DNA from 3 places in the Streptomyces changchenzhani genome. Region 1 is predicted to be linked to each of the others. Evidence: riboswitches for the same ligand, from Rfam matches in the RefSeq annotation. Region 1 holds a riboswitch; each other region holds the start of a gene.

What was found. A riboswitch is a leader RNA that binds a small molecule or an ion and turns the genes downstream of it on or off. The one in region 1 is predicted to bind cobalamin.
Region 2: linked by a shared signal. The riboswitch ahead of ABCR94_RS05850 (ABC transporter substrate-binding protein) and the one ahead of metE (5-methyltetrahydropteroyltriglutamate--homocysteine S-methyltransferase) in region 1 are both predicted to bind cobalamin.
Region 3: linked by a shared signal. The riboswitch ahead of ABCR94_RS23685 (cobalamin biosynthesis protein) and the one ahead of metE (5-methyltetrahydropteroyltriglutamate--homocysteine S-methyltransferase) in region 1 are both predicted to bind cobalamin.

What each region holds. Positions count from the first base shown of each region.
Region 1 covers NZ_JBDHNH010000004.1:171,805-175,782, reverse strand. The annotation lists gene ABCR94_RS15070 (sigma-70 family RNA polymerase sigma factor) at 1-202, shown strand, start outside; gene ABCR94_RS15065 (endo alpha-1,4 polygalactosaminidase) at 302-1,108, opposite strand; cobalamin riboswitch at 1,572-1,787, shown strand; partial or broken gene metE (5-methyltetrahydropteroyltriglutamate--homocysteine S-methyltransferase) at 1,951-3,978, shown strand, end outside.
Region 2 covers NZ_JBDHNH010000001.1:1,240,200-1,244,177, forward strand. The annotation lists gene fabI (enoyl-ACP reductase FabI) at 1-624, opposite strand, end outside; gene ABCR94_RS05845 (helix-turn-helix domain-containing protein) at 764-1,873, shown strand; adenosylcobalamin (AdoCbl) riboswitch at 2,000-2,091, shown strand; gene ABCR94_RS05850 (ABC transporter substrate-binding protein) at 2,142-3,152, shown strand; gene ABCR94_RS05855 (FecCD family ABC transporter permease) at 3,157-3,978, shown strand, end outside.
Region 3 covers NZ_JBDHNH010000007.1:420,481-424,458, reverse strand. The annotation lists gene ABCR94_RS23695 (inorganic phosphate transporter) at 1-1,133, shown strand, start outside; gene ABCR94_RS23690 (hypothetical protein) at 1,146-1,370, shown strand; cobalamin riboswitch at 1,517-1,659, shown strand; gene ABCR94_RS23685 (cobalamin biosynthesis protein) at 1,777-2,769, shown strand; gene ABCR94_RS23680 (cobyric acid synthase) at 2,778-3,978, shown strand, end outside.

The DNA of each region.
Region 1 (3,978 bases):
CCCCTACGCCGAGGCCGCAGCCGCCATTGGATGCCCCATAGGCACTATCCGCTCTCGTGTGGCCCGTGCCCGCAGCTCACTGATCGAACTACTGAAGGACGCGGAGGCCCCCGCCACTCACAGCGAAAGCGAATCAGCGCTGTCGATCCCCACTGATCCCAACCCCGCCAGAGGATCAAACCTCGTCCCCGCAGTCGCCTGAACAGCGGGGAAGCCCCCCATGCACGAGGGTGCCCGGCACAGGACCCCTGCTGCGCCAGGCACCCTTGACGACGGGACGGGCCCGCTCCGACGGATCGGTTCAGCAGGTCTTACGGACGTACTCGTTGTTCCCCGGGGCGGTGACGTCGAGATCACGCAGAACGACACTGACCCGGTCGCCGAACCCGGAGCAGGTCTTCCTGAAGGCCTGCTCCTTGTACTCGATCACGATCACGTTGTCACCGAATCCCTCGGTGTAGTCACCGCACTCGTCCCACTCGCCGCACTCTTCCGTGATGGCGAAGTCGAGACCCGTCTCCTCATGAGCGGTGGACAGGCCCAAGGTGTTCTTCTGCGCGATCGCCAGGCCCTTGCGGTGGGCGTGATCGGAGAGCAGCCTGATGAACGCCTTCGCGTTGGCCTCACTGATCAGATCGGTCCGCTCGAAGGTATCCAGGTTGTCCGGCTCGACAGCCTTGAAGCCCTTGTCCGCGCAGGTGTCGATCCAGGGGTTCACCTTGGCGGCGATCCGCTGCCGCTTGCTGTCGGTGCGGATGTCCAGGATGGCCTCGCCCCAGTCCTCGTCATAGACGATGTCCCGGCGCGCGTCCCGCAGCAGCAGATCACCCCACTCCTCTTCGGCTCCCGGCTGGGCCTGGAAGGCGTTGACGTAACAGATGTTGTACAGGCCCGCCGCCGGCGAGGCGGTGTAGTCACGGCTGACTACCTTCACACCGGGCGGGGGTGTGTAGGGCTTGCCGATCTGGTAGTCGAAATCGGCATGGGCCGGCGGGAGGGACACCGTCGGGGCCGTCGCGCACGCTGCGGAGAAGGCCAACAGTGGGACGACCACCGCCGCCGCCACGGAAACGTACCGACGAGACAGAACACGGTTGACGGAGAGCATCACAAGATCCAGGAGATGGGGGGCACGTCCCCGCCTCGGACTCCGCGGTCTTCGCGCGAGACCTGGCGACTCAGTCCGGACTTACGGCGCGTGGACCGCTTCACCGGCTGGGCGTACCTCTGGCGCCGGGTGATCAACTCTGGCGTTGTCCTGAGTAAAGCGAGCAAGTTTCGGCATGTCAACAAACCGGGGCGGTACTCTGCGGGGCGATGACAGCCAACTTCGTCCTGCGGCCCGGCGCCCCTCGGCCGTGGCCGTCCGCGTCGGCCTCGGACGTTTCGGCGGCCATGGGTTCCAACGGTCCGCCCGGATGAAGAACCGGTCGGCTCATCGAGCCGACCGGTTCTTCCGGCTGACCGGGCTGCCGCAGAGCAACACCCCTCAGATCTTCGCCTGTCTGGCCGTGTCTCATATCACGGTCCGGAATGTGAACAGTGGCGCGCGAGGAGCTGCACGCCCCTCTAACCTGGCGCGTGCAGCTGGTACGCCCTGTCCGCCAGACAGACGCGTCGTAAGAGGGAACCCGGTGGGAATCCGGGACTGCCCCGCAGCGGTAAGTGGGAACGACAGTCGTCATAAGCACTGGGTCCGGTCGGATCTGGGAAGCGACGGCCAGTAGGAGTCCGCCCCGGCGGATGTGCCCGCGAGTCCGAAGACCTGCCCGTTGCCCGTACGCGACCGATCGTGTGCGGAGATCCCGGTGACCTCGTGGGCGGGTCGGCGTACATACCAGACGGAATGCAGCGCCGATGGCGTGCATGGGATCCGTTCGGTTCGTCATCCCTTCGCGTCCGTGTCCCGTCTCCGGGATTTTCAGGAGTCATCTCGCGAAGGAGATTTCCGTGAACACCAAGCCCGCAGCCGCGGCAGCACGAGCCACCGTGTACGGCTACCCCCGCCAGGGCCAGAACCGCGAACTGAAGAAGGCCATCGAGGGCTACTGGAAGGGCCGCGTCACCGCGGACGCCCTGAAGGAGACCGCCGAGGGCCTGCGCCGTTCGAACTGGCAGCAGTTGGCAGACGCCGGCATCCACGAGGTGCCCACCGGCGACTTCTCCTACTACGACCACGTCCTGGACACCAGCGTCATGGTCGGCGCGATCCCCACCCGCCACCGCGCCGCCGTCAACACCGACGCGCTCGACGGCTACTTCGCCATGGCGCGCGGCAACCAGGACGTGGCTCCCCTTGAGATGACCAAGTGGTTCGACACCAACTACCACTACCTGGTGCCCGAGCTCGGCCCCGACACCGTCTTCGCGGCCGACTCCACCAAGCAGGTCGCCGAGCTGACGGAAGCCCTCTCGCTCGGCCACCCGGCGCGGCCCGTCCTCGTCGGCCCCGTCACCTACCTCCTGCTGGCCAAGCCCGCACCGGGCGTCGCCGCCGACTTCGAGCCGCTGACACTGCTCGACCGGCTGCTGCCCGTGTACGCGGAGGTCCTCGCCGATCTGCGGTCGGCCGGTGCCGACTGGGTACAGCTCGACGAGCCCGCCCTGGTCCAGGACCGCACCCCGGCCGAGCTGACCGCCGCCGCCCGCACCTACCGCGCCCTCGGCGCCCTCACCGACCGGCCCAAGATCCTCGTCGCCTCGTACTTCGACCGGCTCGGCGACGCCCTGCCGGTCCTGGCAAAAGCCCCGATCGAGGGCCTGGCGCTCGACTTCACCGACGCGGCAGCCGCCAACCTCGACGCGCTGGCCTCGGTGGGCGGACTCCCCGGCAAGCGGCTCATCGCCGGAGTGGTCAACGGCCGCAACATCTGGATCAACGACCTTGAGAAGTCCCTGTCCACCCTCGGCACGCTCCTCGGCCTCGCCGACCAGGTCGATGTGGCCGCCTCCTGCTCCCTCCTGCACGTTCCGGTCGACGCCTCGGCCGAACGCGACATCGACCCGCAGATCCTGCGCTGGCTCGCCTTCGCCCGGCAGAAGACCACGGAGATCGTCACCCTCGCCAAGGGACTGGCCCAGGGCACCGGCGTCATCACAGCGGAACTCGCCGCCAACCGGGCCGACCTCGCCTCCCGCGAGAACTCCCCGATCACCCGCAACCCGGCCGTACGAGCCCGCGCCGCCGCTGTCACCGACGCGGACGGCCGCCGCTCCCAGCCGTACGACGAGCGCACGGTGGCCCAGCGCGCCCACCTCAACCTGCCGCTGCTGCCCACCACCACCATCGGCTCGTTCCCGCAGACGACCGAACTGCGCACCGCCCGCGCCGATCTGCGCGCCGGCCGCATCAACACCGCCGCCTATGAGCAGCGCATCGAGAACGAGATCCGCGACGTACTCGCCTTCCAGGAGAAGGCCGGCATCGACGTCCTGGTGCACGGCGAGCCCGAACGCAACGACATGGTGCAGTACTTCGCCGAGCAGCTCACCGGCTACCTCGCCACCCAGCACGGCTGGGTCCAGTCCTACGGCACCCGCTATGTCCGCCCGCCGGTGCTCGCGGGCGACATCTCCCGGCCCCACCCGATGACGGTGCGCTGGACGTCGTACGCCAACTCCCTCACCGACCGCCCGGTCAAGGGCATGCTCACCGGCCCCGTCACCATGCTCGCCTGGTCCTTCGTGCGCGACGACCAGCCGCTCGGCGACACGGCCCGCCAGGTCGCGCTCGCCCTGCGCGACGAGGTCAACGACCTGGAAGCGGAGGGCACTTCGGTCATCCAGTCGACGAGCCCGCTCTGCGCGAGACCCTTCCGCTGCGCGCCGCCGACCACGCCGCGTACCTCGCCTGGGCCACCGAGTCCTTCCGCCTCACCACCAGCGGCGTACGCCCGGACACCCAGATCCACACCCACATGTGCTACGCCGAGTTCGGTGACATCGTCCAGGCCATCGACGACCTCGACGCCGACGTCA
Region 2 (3,978 bases), on a different contig from region 1:
GGCGAGCTTGTCGAAGCCGGGGATGGACTTGCCGGCCATGGTGGTGATGGGGCCGGAGTCGACGGCGTTCACACGGATGCCCCTGGGGCCGAGTTCCTTGGCCAGGTACCTGTTGATTGATTCCAGTGCGGCCTTGGTCGGACCCATCCAGTCGTAGACCGGCCAGGCCACCTGCGCGTTGAACGTCAAACTGACCACGCTCGCGCGGGGGGCCTTCTCCAGGAGGGGCAGCAGGCTGGCCACCAGGCCCTTGAGGGAGAAGGCCGAGACCTCCATGGCCTTGGCGACCGAGTCGAACGGCGTCTTCAGGAAGTTGCCGCCGAGCGCGTCCTGGGGGGCGAATGCGACCGCGTGTACGACGCCGTCGAGGCTGTCCCAGTGTGCCCCAATGCTCAGCGCGAGAGCCGCAAGGTCGTCCGGCTTGGTGATGTCGGCCGAGAGACAGTCCACCGGCTTGTTGGGCAGGCGGCTGGAGATGCGCTTCATGATGTTGCTGGCGGTGCCTGGGGCGTTGGCCAGGATGATGTCGGCCCCCTGCTCCGACGCGCTCTCCGCGATCTTGTAGCCCATCGAGGTCTCGGTGAGCACACCGAAAACCAGAATCTTCTTTCCGGTCAGGTCCATACGTGTCCTTCTGAATGCACGAGGCGAATGGGGGTTACGGGGTCCAGCCAGGGCAACGTAGGGGCATCCGTAGGGGCAAGTAGCCGTCGAAGCCGCATACTTCTCTGTCCACTGGCAGCAGTAGGGGCACCATGGGGACATGGCCATCGGGCAATTGATCAAAGACTTGCGTACGGCGCGCGGCTGGAGTCAAGGACGGTTGGCGTCGGAGGTGAACGCTGCCTTCGGGACGAGCCTTGACCGGGAGTATGTGAGCCGCTGGGAGCGTTCCAAGGTGACGCCGGGGCCGTTCTACCTCCGGTGCCTGTCTGCCGCCCTTGACGTTCCTTTGGCCGTTTTGGAAGGTGAAGTGAACCGACGCACGTCCCTCTCAGATGTTGCCGCCACCGCGATAGCTCCGGTGGTGGCTTCAGACCTCTTGTCGGTGGGGTTTGCCGCTCGCTTCCAGGGCGGGCCGTCGGCGGACGAGTGGGAAGCCAAGCTGGCCACCTACGGCACCGAATACATGTCGATGGGCGCTGCCGACATTCAGCGGCATATTTCTGGCGAACTCGTTGTGGTGCAGCAGCAGTTGGACAACCCGCAACTGTGGTCCGTTGCCTCGCGTCTGATGACGTTGTACGCGAAGACGTTTCCCGGTCCGGATGGGTCCAAGGCCGTCAACTGGTACCGCATGGCCGCCCAGGCGGCGGACCAGTCCGGAGGCGACCAGGCGCGCGTATGGGTCCGTGGGCGCGCCGCGATCGCCCTGGGGTACGAAGGGGCATCGCTCGGCGTCGCCGATGTGCTGGCCGATCAAGCCATGGCGATCAGCGACAAGCCTTCGTTGGGGCTCTTGAACGCGATCATGGGCAAGGCCCACGCAGCGGCCATCCGGGGCGACCGAGCCACGGCACGTCATCTGATCAGCAGGGGGCGGCGGCGGGTCTTCGACAAGGCAGCGTCGTACGAGCAGACCTCGGACTATGCCGTGCCGTGGTGGCGCATGAACGTCTTCATCTCACTGCTGGCGGCACGACTCGGCGACGAGGGGACCGCCGTTGCAGCGCAGGAGGCCGCCCGTCGCGAACTGCCCGCCACACTTCCCCGGTTCGCCACCCACCTTGAAATGCACCGTGGGCTCATGCTCGCCCGCTCCGGCGACCACACCGGGGGTGTCGCCTACGCGCAGGCTGCTATGGAGGCGCTGCCGCCGGAAAAGCACTCGCTGACGCTGAGACTGCTGATGAGCGAGGTCGAAAGCGTCTAGGTATTGCGGGTCATGACGTTGCTGACGGTCCCATGGGCAGAGCCAGCCGGCCAGAGCTGGCCAGGAGGCCGACCAGGGTCCGCGAAAGCCCCGCGCCCGCCCAGGTGAGACACTGTGCCCGACCCGGGCGGCAGACCCAGGAAGCCGGTGTGAATCCGGCACGGTCCCGCCACTGTGACCAGGCCAAACGTCTGGAAGCCAGGAACTGAGCTGCCGCCTTCCGCACCGACCAGGGGACGAGGAAATCCCCCGGAGGAGGCATACCGCCATGTCCTGGCCCCCGCGCGCCCGCAGCCCGCGTACCCGCAACCTCGCCGCGCTCATAACCGCCGCCGCGGTCATGCTCCCGCTCACCGCGTGCAGCTCCACCCCGGAGCCCAAGAAGCCCGCAGCCAAGGCGGGCGCGGGCTTCCCGTACACCGTCACCAACTGCGGCGTGAAGACCACCTTCGACGCACCCCCGAAGCGCGCCGTCACCATGAACCAGCACGTCACCGAGGTGATGCTGGAGCTCGGCCTCGCGAAGTCCCTCGCCGGGACCGCCTACCTCGACGACAAGGTGCTCCCCGAGTACGAGCAGGCGTACGAGGCCACCCCGGTGGTGGCCAAGGAGTACCCCTCGTACGAGAAGCTGCTCGCCGCCGACCCCGACTTCGTCTACGGCGGCTACGCCTCCGCGTTCACGGCGAGCGAAGGCCGCAGCCGCGAAGCCCTCAAGAAGTCCGGCATCGAGTCGCGCCTCAATGTGGAGAACTGCGACAAGGGCAAAACCACCCTCGACGACCTCTACAACGAGGTCCGCGAAACCGGCCGCACCTTCGGCGTCGGCGACCGCGCCGAACGCTGGATCACCGTGGCCAAGGCCACCGACGCCGCGACCACCAAGAAGCTCAAGGACCTCAAGCCGGTCAGCGTCCTCGTCTACGACAGCGGCGACAAGACCGCCTTCACCGCAGGCGGCAAGGGCATCGGCAACGAGATCATCACCAGGGCCGGCGGCGCCAACGTCTTCGCCGATCTCAACAAGGCCTTCGGTGACGCCTCCTGGGAGAACGTCGTCGACCGCAAGCCCGAGGCCATCGTCATCTACGACTACGGCTCCACCACCGTCGCCCAGAAGAAGAAGCGGCTCCTGGAGGACCCGGCCCTCGCCGACGTCCCCGCCATCAAGAACAAGCGCTTCGCCGTGGTGCCCCTCTCCGACATGGTCCTCGGCGTCCGCGTCCCCGCCGCCATCGAGAAACTGGCCCAACAGCTGCACCCGGACCTGAAGAAGTAGCGCCATGAGCTGCAAGACCCCCGCCACGCGCGGGCGGTTGCGCTACGGCCTGGTACTCGCCAGCCTCGCCGCGGCCCTCGCCGCGGCGACGGTCGCGGGCCTCGCGCTGGGATCCGTACGCATCCCGGCCGACCGGGTCCTGGAGATCCTCACCGGCGGCGCCGACCCCGGCCCGTACCGCACGATCGTCCTCGACGTCCGGCTGCCGCGCGTCCTGCTCGGCGCGGTCGTCGGGGCCGGGCTCGCCGTCATCGGCACGGTGCTGCAGGCCCTCGTACGCAACCAGCTCGCCGACCCGTTCCTCCTCGGCGTCTCCTCCGGGGCCTCCGTGGGCGCGGTCGCCGTCATCGTCCTCGGCATCGGCGCGGGCGTCGCCACCACCGTCACCATCCCGCTGGCCGCCTTCGCCGGGGCGCTCGCCTCACTCGTCGTCGTGTACGCGCTGGCCCGCACCGGCGGCACCCTGACGACCGGCCGGCTCATCCTCGCCGGAGTGGCCGTCTCCTACATCCTGTCCGCGTTGACCAGCCTCCTCATGGTCACCTCGGCCCGCGCCGACCACCTCAAGGAAATCCTCTACTGGACCCTCGGCGGCCTCGGCAGCGCCCGCTGGGACCAGCTCGCGCTGCCCGCGATCGTCCTCGTCGCAGGTACGGCCCTGCTCCTCGGCGTCGCCCGGCCGCTCGACCTGCTCCTGGTGGGGGAGGAGGGCGCCACCGTCCTGGGCCTGGACACCGGCCGCTTCCGCGCCGCGATCTTCGTGCTCGCCTCGCTGCTCACCGGCGTACTCGTCGCCTTCAGCGGCGCGATCGGCTTCGTCGGCCTG
Region 3 (3,978 bases), on a different contig from region 1:
TCAAACCCAAGACGGCGGTGGCCATGTCCGCCGTTCTCAACCTCGTCGGTGCTTTCCTGTCTGTTGAGGTCGCCAAAACGATCTCCGGCGGGCTCGTCAACGAGAGCGGCATCACCACGGAAGTCATCTTCGCGGCGCTGGTAGGCGCGATCCTCTGGAACCTGCTGACCTGGCTGATCGGCCTGCCGTCCAGTTCCTCCCACGCACTCTTCGGCGGCCTCATCGGCGCCACCCTGATGTCGGTCGGCGCCTCCGGTGTCAACGGCAGCGTTGTCCTCACCAAGATTCTGCTGCCCGCCGTCGCCGCGCCGGTCGTCGCCGGTCTGGCCGCGCTGCTGGCCACGAAGCTGACGTACAAGCTCGCGAAGAAGACCGACGAGAAGGCCACCGCCAAGGGGTACCGGGCGGGCCAGATCGCCTCCGCCGGTCTGGTCTCGCTGGCCCACGGCACCAATGACGCGCAGAAGACGATGGGCATCATCACCCTCGCCCTCGTCACCGGAAACGTCCTCGCCCCCGGCTCCAACCCGCCGCTGTGGGTCATCGTCTCCGCCGGTGTGGCGATCGCGCTGGGCACCTACCTGGGCGGCTGGCGCATCATCCGCACCATGGGCAAGGGCCTCACCGAGCTGCGTCCGCCGCAGGGCTTCGCCTCCCAGACCAGTGCCGCCACGGTCATTCTGGCCTCCTCGCACCTCGGCTTCTCCCTCTCCACCACCCAGGTCTGCTCCGGCTCCGTGATGGGCGCCGGCCTCGGCCGCAAGGGCGGCGTGGTCCGCTGGTCCACGGCGACCCGGATGTTCGTCGCCTGGGGCCTGACCCTGCCGGCCGCCGGTCTGGTCGCCGCGTGCGCGGAGTTCCTGACCAAGCAGGGCCCCTGGGGCATCGCCGCAGTCGCCGCCTTGCTCGTCGCGGGCTCCGGGATCATCTGGTCGCTCTCGCGCCGCCAGCCGGTCGACCACACCAACGTCACCAACGACGAGCTCCACGAGCCCGCGGGCGTCGTGACCACCGCCATCGCGGCCGTCAGCCCGCCCCCCATCGGTGGCCCCGCCACCGCCGACAGCCTGAAGACCACCATCCCGGCCCCGGCCGCGAGCGTCACCGAGCCGGCCCGCCCGGCCACGGTGTAAGGACGAATCAGCATGAAAATCGACTGGGTAGCCCTCGGCACCGTATTCGGCGTGAGCCTTGTCGTCACCGTCGCGCTCGTGGGTCTGTTCACCCTCGGTATCGTCGGACTGTCCAAGCAGGCAGCGGCCACCGCGCAGGGCGGCGGAGCCGTCTCCCTGGCCCGCACCGGCGCGTACGCGTGCTTCGCGCTGTGCGTGGGCGCCGTGGCGTACGGGATCTTCCTGATCGTCGCCTGACCCCTCCGCGCCCTCGGGCCGCCTCCGGCGCCCGCCACCCGCAACCGCCCCGCAACGCCCCGTGACAGGCCCCGCCCGGCCCGCCGCGGGGCGGTTTCTGTGTGCCCCGACACACTCTCCCGTCGCAGGTCAACAGCAAGTTGACGGCATTCGCGGAGCGTGGTGGACTGCCCGAGCCAATTACGGCGGCAGGAGAGGAAGTCCGGTGCGAATCCGGCGCGGTCCCGCCACTGTCACCGGGGAGACACCCACCCCGGAAGCCAGGAACTCTCACCGCCGGTCACGTCGAACCAGGGCGCGGACCCTGAGTGAGGACATACCGCCATGCCCGGCTGCCCCTCCCCCATACCTGTGATTGCTCCAGTGCGTACCCGCGCGCTTCCAGGCGCTGCGACCTGCTGACCCCATGCGTGCCGATCGCATTTTTGCGTACGGCGCCACGGCCGGCCTGCTCGGCGACCTCGTTCTCGGCGATCCCCGCCGGGGGCATCCGGTCGCCGCGTTCGGGCGGGCCGCGGGCGCGGTCGAGGCGGCCTTGTGGCGTGACCACCGCGGGTGGGGCGCGCTGCACGCCCTGGTGTGCGCCGGGGGCGCGACGGGCGCCGCCGCGCTGGCCGCGCACGCCCTGCGCCGTCGCCCCGCCGCGGCTTTGGCGCTGACTGCCGCCACCACCTGGGCCGTCGTCGGGGGGACCTCGCTCGGCCGTGAGGCGCGGGCCATCGGCTGTGCCCTGGAGGCCGGGGACATCGAGGTGGCCCGCGAACGCCTCCCCCACCTGTGCGGACGCGACCCGCAGTCCCTGGACGCCGCGCAAATCGCCCGCGCCGTTGTCGAGTCCGTCGCCGAGAACACCTCGGACGCGGTGGTCGGCGCCCTCGTCTGGGGTGCGCTGGGCGGCGTACCCGGCCTGGTGGGGTTCCGTGCCGTGAACACGCTGGACGCCATGGTGGGCCACAAATCGGCCAAGTACCTGCGGTACGGGTGGGCCTCCGCGCGCCTCGACGACGTGGCGGGCTGGCCCGGAGCCCGGCTGACCGCCGCACTCGCGGCGCTGGCCGGCGACGACACCCGGGGTGCGGTACGGGCCTGGCGCGCGGACGCTTCGAAGCACCCCAGCCCCAACGCGGGCCCGGTGGAAGCCTCTTTCGCGGGGGCGCTCGGTGTGCGGCTCGGCGGCACGCTCTCGTACGCGGGACGGGTCGAGCACCGGCCCGTGCTCAACGCCACCGGCCGGCCCGTCGGCGCCGGGGACATCGAGCGGGCGGCCCGGCTGTCCCGGCGCGTCGGTGCGCTGGCCCTGGTGACGGCCGTCGCGGGGCGTCTCGCCTTCGGTGCGCTGCGCGCGGCCGACCGCAGGAGCAGCAGGAGCAGGATCCGTAACCCGAAGGGACACGTATGAAGGACCAGTTGGGGGGCGGTCTGCTCGTCGCGGGGACCACCTCCGACGCCGGCAAGAGCGTCGTGACCGCCGGGATCTGCCGGTGGCTCGTACGCAAGGGTGTGAAGGTCGCCCCCTTCAAGGCCCAGAACATGTCGCTGAACTCCTTCGTCACCCGCGGGGGCGCGGAGATCGGCCGGGCCCAGGCCATGCAGGCCCAGGCGGCCCGCGTCGAGCCGACCGCGCTCATGAACCCGGTGCTGCTCAAGCCCGGCAGCGATCGCTCCAGCCAGGTCGTCCTGCTGGGCAAGGCCGTGGGCGAGATGAGTGCCCGTGGGTTCTTCGGGGGGTCCGGGGGGGCGTCCCCCGGGAATGCGCTGCACGGGGGCAGGCAGGAATCGCTGCTCGGTGTTGTGACGGACTGTCTGAAGGAACTGCGCGGCACGTACGACGCGGTGATCTGCGAGGGCGCGGGCAGCCCCGCCGAGATCAATCTGCGGCGTACCGACATCGTCAACATGGGTATCGCGCGGGCCGCGCAGTTCCCCGTGGTCGTCGTCGGCGACATCGACCGGGGCGGTGTGTTCGCCTCCTTCTTCGGTACGACCGCGCTGCTCTGTGCCGAGGACCAGAAGCTGGTCGCCGGATACCTGATCAACAAGTTCCGCGGCGATGTGTCGCTCCTCGAACCCGGCCTGGACATGCTGGAGGGCCTGACGGGACGGCGGACCTACGGCGTGCTGCCGTTCACCCACGGTCTGGGCATCGACGAGGAGGACGGACTGCGGGTTTCGATGCGTGGCGCCGTACGCGAGTCCGTCGTCGCACCGCCCTTCGGCGAGGACGTCCTGCGCGTCGCCGTGTGCGCGGTGCCCCTCATGTCGAACTTCACCGACGTGGACGCGCTGGCCGCCGAACCGGGCGTCGTCGTGCGGTTCGTGGACCGGGCCGAGGAGCTCGTCGACGCCGACCTGGTGATCGTGCCGGGGACGCGCGGAACGGTCCGTGCCCTGCAGTGGCTGCGCGAGCGAGGGCTCGCCGACGCACTGGCCAGGCGGGCCGCGGAAGGCCGTCCGGTGCTCGGCATCTGCGGCGGTTACCAGCTGCTCGGCCGGCACATCGAGGACCACGTCGAATCACGCGCGGGATCCGTCGAAGGGCTGGGGCTGCTCCCGGTGCGGGTGCGGTTCGCCGTCGAGAAGACCCTCGCGCGGCCCGTCGGGACCGCGC